3 regions of the Pseudomonas sp. S1_E05 genome follow, and region 1 is predicted to be linked to each of the others. Evidence: riboswitches for the same ligand, from Rfam matches in the RefSeq annotation. Region 1 holds a riboswitch; each other region holds the start of a gene.
The links. Region 1 has a riboswitch for cobalamin ahead of cobW (cobalamin biosynthesis protein CobW). Riboswitches for the same ligand answer to the same signal wherever they lie in the genome.
Positions count from the first base shown of each region.

Region 2: another riboswitch for cobalamin. It lies ahead of AB4N33_RS08395 (ABC transporter substrate-binding protein); the one in region 1 lies ahead of cobW (cobalamin biosynthesis protein CobW).
Region 3: another riboswitch for cobalamin. It lies ahead of cobO (cob(I)yrinic acid a,c-diamide adenosyltransferase); the one in region 1 lies ahead of cobW (cobalamin biosynthesis protein CobW).

Region 1 is NZ_JBFRHM010000001.1:1,457,026-1,461,062, forward strand. It holds gene AB4N33_RS06780 (cobalamin biosynthesis protein) at 1-37, opposite strand, end outside; gene AB4N33_RS06785 (CbtA family protein) at 34-726, opposite strand; gene AB4N33_RS06790 (CbtB domain-containing protein) at 738-932, opposite strand; cobalamin riboswitch at 1,051-1,277, opposite strand; cobalamin riboswitch at 1,442-1,654, shown strand; gene cobW (cobalamin biosynthesis protein CobW) at 1,754-2,815, shown strand; gene cobN (cobaltochelatase subunit CobN) at 2,819-4,037, shown strand, end outside.
Region 2 is NZ_JBFRHM010000001.1:1,841,482-1,845,518, forward strand. It holds gene AB4N33_RS08370 (DMT family transporter) at 1-65, shown strand, start outside; gene AB4N33_RS08375 (sn-glycerol-3-phosphate transporter) at 186-644, shown strand; gene AB4N33_RS08380 (hypothetical protein) at 879-1,205, shown strand; gene AB4N33_RS08385 (cupin domain-containing protein) at 1,218-1,715, opposite strand; gene tspO (tryptophan-rich sensory protein TspO) at 1,838-2,281, opposite strand; cobalamin riboswitch at 2,394-2,588, shown strand; gene AB4N33_RS08395 (ABC transporter substrate-binding protein) at 2,718-3,731, shown strand; gene AB4N33_RS08400 (FecCD family ABC transporter permease) at 3,740-4,037, shown strand, end outside.
Region 3 is NZ_JBFRHM010000001.1:2,982,029-2,986,065, reverse strand. It holds gene AB4N33_RS13765 (PQQ-dependent sugar dehydrogenase) at 1-669, opposite strand, end outside; gene AB4N33_RS13760 (hypothetical protein) at 738-1,322, opposite strand; cobalamin riboswitch at 1,477-1,691, shown strand; gene cobO (cob(I)yrinic acid a,c-diamide adenosyltransferase) at 1,775-2,386, shown strand; gene AB4N33_RS13750 (cobyrinate a,c-diamide synthase) at 2,383-3,765, shown strand; gene bluB (5,6-dimethylbenzimidazole synthase) at 3,762-4,037, shown strand, end outside.

The DNA of each region.
Region 1 (4,037 bases):
CGACCACCAGGGTCGGCGCTGTGCTTTCAATGATCATGCCTGGTTCTGACGACGGAACAGCCAGGCGCTGAGCAAGCCAAGGGCCAACCAAAACGCGACGTTAGTCAGTTGCGAAGCCATCTTGAATTGCGTTTCCAACGCTTCTGGCGCGAGCATCGAATGCACCTCCGGCTGCGGTGCGCCGATCACATGCGGAACGGCGATGATCGCCACGCCCAGCAATTTCATCAGCCAATGGCGGCTGAACACGATCAGGGCAATGCCGACAGCGGTCGAAGCGGCGGTGCCGATCCACCACATTTGCCGTTGCGCGAGATCCGCCGCGGCGGTGCCCGGCAGTTCAGGGGGCAGGCCGAGGGTTGGCGCCAGCACGAAAGTGGCGTAGCCCGCCAGGCCCCAGAGCAGGCCCTGTGCAGTTTTGGTCGGTGCGCGCAGGGTGTAGAGGCCGGCGAGCATCAGTGCAAAACCGACGGCGACGACAAGGTTGCCACCGGTGGTCGACAGCACGCGCTGCCAGCCGTCTTCCGGCTCCCAGGCTTCGGTGTCGTGGTTGTGCGCGGCCGTGCCGGCAGCGTGTTCATGCACTTCAACGGCGGCAGGCTCGGATTTCTCGTAGGTTTCGGCCTGCAAAATCAGCGGCGAAACCCAGAAACTTTGCAGCAGCGTGAGCAGCAGGGCGGCCAGCAGTCCGGAAAAACCTGCGGTTTGCGCGATACGCTTGATCATGTCGTCAGGTCTCAATGGCAAGGGAACGCGGCGCTGTGGCGGGTATCGTGGGCGGCGTTGTGGACCGCTTCGATGTGCGAGAAACCGGCGAAGTAGACCAGGCACGCGCCCAGGATTGATGCGCAGACGGCGACGGTCAGGCGTTGGGTCAGGGTGGTTGTGTGGCTGCTGGCCGGTGCGTGGCCGGTGCTGCTGATGATCGACATGGCGCTTCCCTCTGTTCTGTCAGGGTGACGAGAGCGCATGCAGACACCCTGCGTAGCGTGCACGCAGAGGTTCAAACAGCGCCCGCCCACCGCGGGTTTGTTGTTTTCGTGATCGTATCGTCACTGTGTGTTGCGGGCCGGTCTCCGGGCTCGCGAGGGGCTTGGGCATCTGCCGAAACCTGCAAGAATCGCCTTCCCATGCCGATGATCGGCACAGTGGATCTGATTCTTCGCTCGCTTACCGTTGCGGGGGCAGCACCGGACTGACATGGGCTTGAGTAAAGCACATGATTCACCGGTTTCCCGTTTCACCCTGTGAAGGGCACCCGTAACAAGGCGTGTAGGAGAGCATGGGGCGGCTTTGCCGTCAATCGAGACCGGGTCGCGCCCATCGCGAGCAAGCCCGCTCCCACAGGGGACTGCGGACACCGGCCCATTGTGGGAGCGGGCTTGCCCGCGATGGCGTCCCGATTGCCGCCACAAGAATTTGACCCGCCCACAGACCATGCGTAGCCTTGTCGCTTCGAGGTTCTTCGCCATTGTCGAAGCTAAGAAGGGAACGCGGTCAATGCCGCGGCTGCCCCCGCAACTGTGAATGGTGATGTTCGCTGCCACGCCACTGCAAGCCCTGCACAATGGGTTCGCGGGAAGGCGCAGCGAATGCCGGGCCAACCGCCCGGCACACTGTCAGCCAGGAGACCTGCCTCGATCCAGATTCTCACTACAACCGGGCGGGGTGATCCGGTGGCGAAACTCTTGCGCGCACCGCTGTTGCAGCGCTTGTCGTCCCGTATGCCCGCCACCTTGCCAAAGGGCATCCGATGAAAACACTGGCCAAACTCCCCGTCACCATCGTCACCGGCTTTCTCGGCTCGGGCAAGACCACCTTGCTGCGCCACATGCTCGACAACGCCCAGGGCCGTCGTATCGCCGTAATCGTCAACGAGTTCGGCGAGCTGGGCATCGATGGCGAAATCCTCAAGCAGTGCTCCATCGGCTGCACCGAGGAAGAAGCCGTCGGTCGTGTCTTCGAACTGGCCAACGGCTGCCTGTGCTGCACCGTGCAGGAGGAGTTCTTCCCGGTGATGCGCGAACTGGTGGCGCGCCGGGGCGATCTCGACCACATCCTCATCGAAACCTCTGGCCTGGCACTGCCCAAACCATTGGTGCAAGCCTTTCAGTGGCCGGAAATCCGCAGCGCCTGCACAGTCGACGCGGTGATCACCGTGGTCGACAGCCCGGCCGTCGCTGCCGGCACTTTCGCCGCATTCCCGGATCAAGTCGACGCCCAGCGTAAACTCGATCCGAACCTGGACCACGAGTCGCCCCTGCACGAGCTGTTCGCCGACCAACTGGCCAGCGCCGACCTGGTGATTCTCAACAAGGCCGACCTGATCAACCCTGAAGACCTGGCTCGCGTGCGCCTGGAAGTCGCCGAAGAATTGCCGCCGGCGGTCAAGATCATCGAAGCCAGCAGCGGTCGCTTGCCGCTCGATGTGCTGATCGGCCTGGGTGCCGGTTCCGAAGAACACATCGACAGCCGTCACAGTCACCACGATCACCACCACGAAGGCGAGGACGATCACGATCACGACGCGTTCGACTCCATCTCCATCGAATTGCCCCAGGCCGACGAGAGCCTGTTGCTGGATGCGCTGACCCAGTTGGTGATCAAGCACGACATCCTGCGCGTCAAGGGCTTTGCGGCCATCCCCAACAAGCCCATGCGCCTGCTGATCCAAGGTGTGGGCACACGTTTCGACAAGCACTTCGACCGCCAGTGGGGCGCCGATGAAGCGCGCACCACACGCCTGGTGCTGATCGGCCAGGCGCTGGACGCCGTGCAACTCGAAGCGCAACTGCGCGCCGCGCTCAGCGTGTAACCCATGCACCTGCTCAGGACCCAGCCCGGCGGTTTCGTGTCGGATGACAACATCGCCGACCTTGGACAAACCCCCGCCGAGCTGGTGATCCTGTGCAGTGGCGACTCCAGCCTCGCCTTGCTCGCCGAGGCCGCGCAACAGTTACCCGACGATTACCCGAGCGTGCGCCTGGCCAATCCGATGCAGGTGCAGAATCACGCCTCGGTGGATTTGTACGTCGATGAAGTGTTGCGCCATGCCAAGGTGATCCTGATTTCGCTGCACGGCGGCATCGCCTATTGGCGCTATGGCGTCGAGCAACTGATCGAGCTGTCCCGGCGCGGCGTGCAATTGATTCTGGTGCCCGGTGACGACCGCCCGGACCCCGAACTCAGCGACCTGAGCACGGTAGCGGTCGAAGAGCGTGACCGGCTCTGGCACTACCTGCGCCAGGGCGGCATGGCCAACGCCCTGGACCTGTTCCGCTGTTTGGCGAGTCGCTGGCTCGGTCGCGATTACACCTGGAGTGAACCGCAAGCCCTGCCGCGCACCGCGATCTATCACCCGAGCAAAAGCCCGGCTGTGCTCAGCGACTGGCAAGCCGTCTGGGAGGCCGGGAAGCCAATGGCGGCAGTGCTGTTTTACCGCTCGCACTTGCAGGCGGCGAACACGGGCTTCATCGATGTGTTCTGCCAGCGCTTGCAAGCGGCGGGGCTCAATCCCTTGCCGATTGCGGTGGCCAGCCTGAAAGAGCCCGGTTGCCTGACGGTGGTCGAGGACTGGCTGGACCAGGTCGACGCGGCGGTGATCCTCAACACCACCGGCTTTGCTCAATCCAGCCCGGAAGCGCCGCACCTGCGTCCGTTTCGTCGCAATATCCCGGTGATCCAGGCCATCTGTGCCCAGGACAACGAGCCCGGCTGGCGTGACAGCGAGCAAGGGCTGGGCCCGCGTGACCTGGCGATGCACATTGCGCTGCCGGAGCTGGATGGACGCATCATCAGCCGCCCGATCAGTTTCAAGGACCTGGCCTGGCGCAGCGAACGCAGCCAGTCCGATGTGGTGTGCTACCGGGCAGCGCCCGAGCGCATGGATTTTGTCGCTGAGCTGGCGCGGCGCTGGGTGGAACTTGCGCGGGTGCCCAACGGGGAGAAACGCATTGCCTTGATCCTCGCCAATTATCCGACCCGGGATGGGCGCATTGGCAACGGCGTCGGCCTCGATACGCCGGCCGCCGCCCTGA
Region 2 (4,037 bases), 380 kb from region 1:
GCATGATTGCAGTGACGTTGGCGGTCATTGTGTGTGTCGCGGGTGCAAAAAGGTTCTCGAAATAAAACAGCGTGTGACCAATCATTTCGAACGAAACGTCCGGCAAACCAAACGACCGGATGGTCACCGTTTTCGATGGCACGCTTGTTCGGCATTCCCGCCTGCTGCCGAAAAAATGGTGATCGATGAAACCTCTACTGCTCACCCTGGGCGCACTCCTGATCAGCCCATGTGCCCTCGCCATGGATGGAGAGTTCTGGTACTTCCAGACAAGCGCCTACACCAAACACTGGAAACCCGATCCTGATCACAACAACCGCCAAAAGCTGATCGGCGTAGAACGCAATCGTGAAGACGGCTCGCTTTGGGGAGGCGCGACGTTTCTCAACTCCTTCGACCAGCGCTCGTACTACGGTTATTACGGGCATCGTTGGGTGGCTGACGAGTATCCGGTGTACGCCAAGCTCAGTGGCGGTCTGGTTCATGGCTACAAAGGCAAATACAAGGACCGGATTCCACTCAATCGCTACGGCGTTGCACCGGTACTTGTTCCGGCGATTGGCACGTTTTACGGGCCGGTCGGTGCCGAGCTGGTAATCCTGGGTGGCGCTGCGGCCATGATTAATGTGGGTTACCGGTACTGACCATCGGGCGCCCGATATTTCCAAAGCGCCAAGCCTTCCGCGAGCCTCAGGGTGGCGCGCGTACCACGGGCCGGTTCACTCCATGCGGATACCGGTCAGCCCGCCCTCCCCTGAAACCCAGCAATTTCCTCGGTTATTGACTGTAATCATTTTGTCATGATATCAGTTTGGCATTGCGCCAATTTTCGAGTATTTTGCCTTCCATTGTCCGATGTAGAGCTATGGAAAGCAGCAATGACCGCACAACCTTCAGCCGTAATCAAACAAGCGACTTACCTGGGCTACGAAATCCTCGTCGAAACGTTTGGCCCCATCAAAGTGGAACCCCGCGAGGCCCAAAGCCTGCAGAGCCATCACACCACGACCGTTTCGGTCTGGTACGACGGCCAGGAAATCCGGGAGGCGCGCGAGACGCCGGCGCTGAGGTTCGTGACCCGTGAGGATGCTGCAGAGCTGGGCTTGGAAATCGGCCAGATGATCGTCGATCAACGTCGCGAGTCCACCCCATCCAGCGTGACGGCCTTTAAACTGCCGCGTCTGCGGTTTTCGTTGCTCAGCTGACACACCAATGGGCTACTTGTCGTGACGCGGGTCATCCGCGTCATTGATGTACTTGAGCCCCAGAGGCCCGATCCCATACACCTGCGACACATACTCACCGGACTTCGCCCAGTGGAAGTGCGGCGTGTTCGCCGGCAGCACGACCACACTGCCCGGCCCGTAGGCCACAAGTTTGTCGGCGTCGAAGGTGCTGCCCTGGCCGATATAGAACACGCCGGAAATGACGGTATAGATGCGATCTTCCGGGTGGGTATGCGGCATCAGTTTCAAGCCGTTCGGTACTTTGACCCTGACCACATAAGGCCCCGACTGACTCGGGTTGCCAACGATCACCGCCAGTTTGGCGCCGTCGGGGAACGCGGGAAAACCCTGCCATTGCACATCTTCGCTGCGCATTGACGAAAATTGCTTGTTGTCCAGCGCCTCGGCGTTCGCGGGAGCGCAGAGGGTGGTGGTCGTCGCGGCGAGAAGCAAGGCGTGGAGAGCGTGGCGTAAGCCGATGGTTTTCATGTGTGCGTTCCCTGAAAGCTGTCGCGGCGCACCGCCTGCGAACTGGAACGCGATGATAATTTTTGCCCGGGACGCGGATAAATCACGTCCCGGGCACTTCTGTTCTTACACCGCGTAACAAACTATCGAGGGTTGTTACGCAGAATGGAGAAGTTCAGCGCGGCGGCGACGCAGAGCCAGGCGAGGTAGGGAAACAGGATCAAACCGGTAATCAGGTCCAGGCGCAGGGCCATGACGACCATGGCCGCGACCACCAGCCACAACACCACCAGAATCACCATCCCCGCCAACACGTGATGCGCGCCGAAGAATACCGGCGTCCACAAGGTGTTGAGCGCGATTTGCGCGGCCCAGAGTGCCAACACGATCTGGCTGCCGGGGATCAGGCTCAAGCGGTAGCCGGCCCAGGCGAGCAGCAGGTAGATGATCGTCCAGGCAACCGGGAACAACCAGTTGGGCGGCGTGAAGCCTGGCTTGACCAGCGAGTGGTACCACTCGCCCGGCTTGAACAGCACACCGGTGCTGGCGGCCGCCGCGCAGGCCAGGAGGAAGATGAAGAAGGTCATGGTCATGATCGGTCCCTGTGTCGGTGTATTTGGAACTTGGACGGGTGCTGACCCGTTAAAAGTTCACGGCGTACAAGGTGAAAAAAACCACGTTCCCCCTCGGCGGCCTGATCGACTACCATACGCCGCCGGTTCCCGAACGGGACTAATAGGGAATTCGAAACGCCGCAACGGGCGTCAATCGAAACTGCCCCCGCAACTGTAGGTGCTGAGCCTGCTCCTCGATAGTCACTGGACCTGATCCGGGAAGGCTGGAGCGTGGCGACGACGCATCAGTCAGGAGACCTGCCGGCCAGACAAATCACTAACCGGCGGGGTGTCCGGGGAGGACATCCGTGCCGAGCGGCCTTGCCCTGCTTTTACAGCAGCGTTCGATGGTGTGTTTCCAGACCCGTACCGCGCCCGTTTCAAGTACGGTTCAAATGGAGATTGCCCCATGCTGTTGCCCCGCCTTACTGCGCTGTTCACCAGCCTTGGCCTGTGCGCCTTCGCACAAGCCGCCCCGACGCAGTACCCGCTGACCATCGACAACTGCGGCACTCCCCTCACCTTTGCTCACGCGCCAACCCGCGCCGTGACGATTGGACAGGCTGGCACCGAGATGCTGTATGCCTTGGGCCTGGGCAACAAGGTGGCCGCCACTTCGCTGTGGTTCAACGATGTGCTGCCGGCTTACAAGACGCAAAACGACAAGGTCGAACGCCTGGCGAACAACGAGCCGAGTTTTGAAGCCGTGATCGGCAAGCGTCCGGAACTGGTGACCGTGGAGTTCGAATGGATGGTCGGGCCACAAGGCGCGGTCGGCACCCGTGAACAGTTTCATGAACTGAAGATCGCGACCTATCTGCTCCCGTCCGACTGCGAGGGCAAGGACAATCGGGTAGGCGCCGACGGCACGCGCCTGGAGCCGTTTCGCATTGACACCATTTACAAGAGCATCGAGCAACTGGCACAGATTTTCGACGTGCAGGACCGTGGCGAGCAGTGGGTCACCGAGCTTAAAGCCAAGCTGGCCGCCTCCGTGGCCAAGGTCCAGCAAAAAGGTGGCAAACAGGCCAGTGCCCTGGTGTGGTTTTCCAGCACCGACATGAACGTCGATCCGTTTGTGGCCGGGCACAAGGGCATTCCGGACTTCATGCTCAGCACCCTGGGCGTGCGTAACGTGGTGGACTCCAATGAAGAATGGCCAACCGTGGGCTGGGAAACCATCGCCAAGGCCAACCCGACTTTCCTGGTGATCGCACGCATGGACCGTCGCCGCTTCCCGGCGGATGACCATGAGAAAAAACTGGCCTTCCTGCGCAGCGATCCGGTCACCCGCAACATGGACGCGGTGAAGCACAACCGCATCATCATCGTCGACGCCATGGCCCTGCAGGCCAGCGCTCGGATGTTCGACGGCCTCGAGCAACTGGCCACGGCCATCGACGGTTACGATCTGCCGAAATGACTGCAACCTTGATACGTACACTGCTTGCGCTGGGGATGCTGTCGCTGGCGGTGCTGGCGGGTGTTGCCATTGGTGAAACGCCCATCGACCCGCTCGTGGTGCTCCAGGTGCTGGCCAATAAACTGTGGGGCGCGGGTTATGCGCTGAACCCCATCGATGAAGGCATCGTCTGGAACTACCGCCTGACCCGCGCGCTGGTGGCCGCCGCTTGCGGCGCCGGGCTGGCGACGTGCGGAGTCATCTTGCAATCCTTGTTGCGCAATCCGTTGGCGGAACCTTATCTGCTGGGCATCAGCGCGGGTGCTT
Region 3 (4,037 bases), 1.5 Mb from region 1:
GGAGCCCACCGTGACGTACAGCTTGCTGCCGTCCTTGCTTGCGATGACGTTTTTTGTCCAATGGTGATTCAGCGTGCCACCCGGCAGGTCAATCACCTTCATGGGTTGGGATTTGATCGTGGTGTCGCCTTGCTGGTAATTGAAACGCAGCAGTCTGTCGGTGTCGGCGACGTACAGGTCATTACCCACCAGTGTCATGCCGAAGGGCGAGTTGAGGTTTTCCAGGAACACGGAACGGATTTCGGCGATGCCATCGTGGTCTTTGTCGCGCAGCAACGTGATGCGGTTGGGGCTGGGTACGGCAGCCCCGGCACGGCTCATGACTTTCTTGGTGATCCAGCCCTTGATGCCTTTATCGTCATCGGGTTTGGGCGGCGCATTGGTTTCGGCCACCAGCACGTCGCCGTTGGGCAGTAAGTAGAGCCAGCGTGGGTGATCGAGGCCTTCGGCAAATGCAGCCACCTGAGTGCCCGCTGCTGCCGTCGGTTTGGCGCCGGCCGGCCAGCCGATGGCCGGGGCGATGTTCATTGTCGGGAACAGTGTCTTGTTCGGTTCTGGCAGTTGCGGGGATGGGCCGGTGCCGTCGGAGACCTGTAGGGTGGAAGTTTCACCGCAGGCAGCGAGCCCGGCGGCCATGGTGATGACGAGAGCGAGCTGGGGCTTGCGCATGCTGAACTTCCCTAAGAATGCAGTGACCTGATCAGTAGAGAAGCGCAAGCCCGAGATGGTTCAACCGGTCAGCCGTGAGCTTCCTTGAACAACACCGCGATGCCCGGATGATAGTTGCCCGCTTCGTTGCGTAATTTGCGGTAGGCGTAGGGGAAGTACCAGGCGACCGCGCAGGAATGTTCTTTTTGCAGGTCATCGACCATGTCCTGCAGCTCTTCCGGCGTGGCGCCGTGCTGGGCTTTTTGCGGGGCCACGAACAGGCAGCCCAGTTTCAGGTCGCTGCTGTAGCTGATGCGCTTGGCGTCGCTGGTGATTTCCGCCAGCGCCTGGGTCAGGTTGAGGCTGTTGACCCGTGGCCAGCGTTGAGTGGCCTGAAGATACGCGCGCGTTTCGCTGGAGGCGATGAGCAGATTGGCGCGGGCGTTGCGTTCGCCTTCCTCAAGCTGCTTGCGGGTCTGGGTGTCTTGCAGGGTGACCATTTCGGCCATCCAGGCGGCGGCCGCGAGCAAACCCAGATTGGCTTTTTCGTCGTACCAGTAAGGCGTGTCGTTATCGCCCCGTACGGCGTTGTAGCGGTCTATACAGTCAAACCAGCGTTCCAGCAGCGGGCGCAGGAATTCCAGTCGCGGATTGCTGATAATCATGCCTTGCATGGTGCTCACCCTTGTTCTTGTGATGTGGGGTTGTGGCTCTTTGATATCACTGCTGGGAGTCTGGCACAAGATTGGCGTCATTTTATTGATCGACGGCAGTTATTCATCCGCCAGCGTCCCGGCTTTAATTGACGCTCCACCCCCAACCCTCTAACCTTCGCGGCTTGTTTCAGGTGCTCTGTGACCCAGGTCGGCAGAGTGAAACAGGGAAGCCGGTGAGTGCGTGCACGATCCCGGCGCTGCCCCCGCAACGGTAAATGAGTGAAAGCTGCGCCTTGAGCCACTGTGTCGATCGCGACATGGGAAGGCGCGCAGTCCGGCGTGATGCCGCTCATGAGCCCGGAGACCGGCCTGATTCAATCCAGCGACATCACGGTGGGCGATGTCGGGCTTCTTGCCATCTGTTTCTTGTGCCTGCCCGCCGTTATCCCGCCTCAACGGAGAGCTCCCCCATGACCGATACCCCAGATCGTGACGAACGCCATTTGGCGCGCATGTTGCGTAAAAAAGCCGTGATCGACGAACGCATCGCCAACTCGCCAAACGAATGCGGCCTGCTGCTGGTGCTCACCGGCAATGGGAAAGGCAAAAGCAGCTCGGCGTTTGGCATGCTCGCCCGTTCCATGGGCCATGGCATGCAGTGCGGCGTGGTGCAGTTCATCAAGGGTCGCAACAGTACCGGTGAAGAATTGTTTTTCCGCCGCTTCCCGGAGCAGGTGCGTTTCCACGTGATGGGCGAAGGCTTTACCTGGGAAACCCAGGACCGCCAGCGTGACATCGCTGCCGCCGAAGCGGCCTGGGCGGTGTCCCGCGAGTTGCTGCGCGATCCGTCGATTGGTCTGGTGGTGCTGGATGAGTTGAACATCGCTCTCAAGCACGGCTACCTCGACCTCGATCAGGTCCTCAGCGACCTGCAAGCGCGTCCGCCGATGCAGCACGTGGTGGTGACCGGCCGCGGCGCCAAACCCGAGATGATCGAGTTGGCCGACACCGTTACCGAAATGGGCATGATCAAGCACGCCTTCCAGGCCGGTATCAAGGCGCAGAAGGGCGTTGAACTGTGAGTGAGCCACGTCATTGCCCGGCGGTATTGATTGCCGCGCCGGCCTCCGGTCAGGGCAAGACCACCGTCACCGCCGCCCTGGCGAGGTTGCATCGCAACCAGGGGCGCAAGGTGCGCGTCTTCAAGTGTGGCCCGGACTTTCTCGACCCGATGATCCTCGAGCGCGCCAGCGGTGCGCCGGTGTATCAATTGGACATGTGGATGGTCGGCGAGCAGGAAAGCCGGCGACTGTTGTGGGAAGCCGCCGCCGAGGCTGACCTGATTCTCATTGAAGGGGTCATGGGCCTGTTCGACGGTACCCCGTCCAGCGCCGACCTGGCGCGTCACTTCGGTGTGCCTGTACTCGCGGTGATTGACGGCACGGCCATGGCGCAGACCTTTGGCGCCCTGGCACTGGGCCTGGCCCGCTATCAACCGGACCTGCCGTTTGCCGGTGTGCTGGCCAACCGGGTCGGCACCCTGCGCCATGCGCAATTGCTCGAAGGCAGCCTGACCGAAGGTTTGCGCTGGTACGGCGCGCTGTCCCGGGAAACCGGAATCGAGCTGCCGAGCCGACACCTGGGCCTGGTTCAGGCCAGTGAATTGAACGATCTGGATCTGCGTCTCGATGCTGCTGCCGATGCCCTGGCCAGCAGTTGCGAAGTCGCGCTGCCGCCCGCCGTGGCGTTTGCGGCCCCCGAAGTGATCGCGGTCGATCCTTGGCTGGCCGGCGTGCGCATTGCCGTGGCGCGTGATGAAGCCTTTGCGTTCACCTATGGCGCCAGCCTGGACCTGCTGCGGGCGATGGGCGCCGAGTTGGCATTCTTCTCGCCGATTCGCGACACGCAACTGCCGCTCGCCGACAGCCTCTACTTGCCCGGCGGTTACCCGGAACTGCACCACGTGGCGCTGGCGCAGAACACGTCGATGCTAGAAGCGATCCGCGCCCACCATGCAGCCGGCAAACCGTTGCTGGCCGAATGCGGCGGCATGCTCTACCTGCTTGATTCGTTGACCGATGTCGAGGGCACTCGCGCCGAGTTGGCCGGCTTGCTGGCGGGGGATGCGGTGATGCAGAAACGCCTGGCGGCGCTCGCCTTGCAGGCGGTTGAATTACCGGAAGGCTCGCTGCGCGGGCACACCTATCACCATTCGCTGACCACCACCGAGCTGGCTCCGATTGCTCGCGGCCTGAGCCCGAACGGGGGGCGCGGCGCGGAGGCCGTTTATCGTGAGGGGCGGATGACGGCTTCTTATGTGCATTTTTATTTTCCGTCAAATCCTCCTGCGATTGCTGCGCTTTTTGCGCCGGACCTTACGGACGCCATCGCGGGCACGCCCGCTCCTGCAGGGGGCGAGTGTATTGGTGTAGGAGCGGGCTTGCCCGCGATTAGGCCATGACCGACAACGCCTTCTCCGAGGCCGAACGCCAAGCGGTCTACCGAGCCATCGCCGAACGCCGCGACATGCGTCACTTCACGGGTGGCACCGTAGAACCTGAGCAACTGCGGCGCCTGCTCGAAGCCGCGCACCAGGCGCCGAGCGTTGGCCTGATGCAGCCGTGGCGCTTCATCCGCATCAGCGACCGCAGCCTGCGCGGCAGGATCCAGTCGCTGGTGGAGGAAGAACGCATGCGCACCGCTGAGGCCCTCGGCGAGCGCAGTGACGAATTC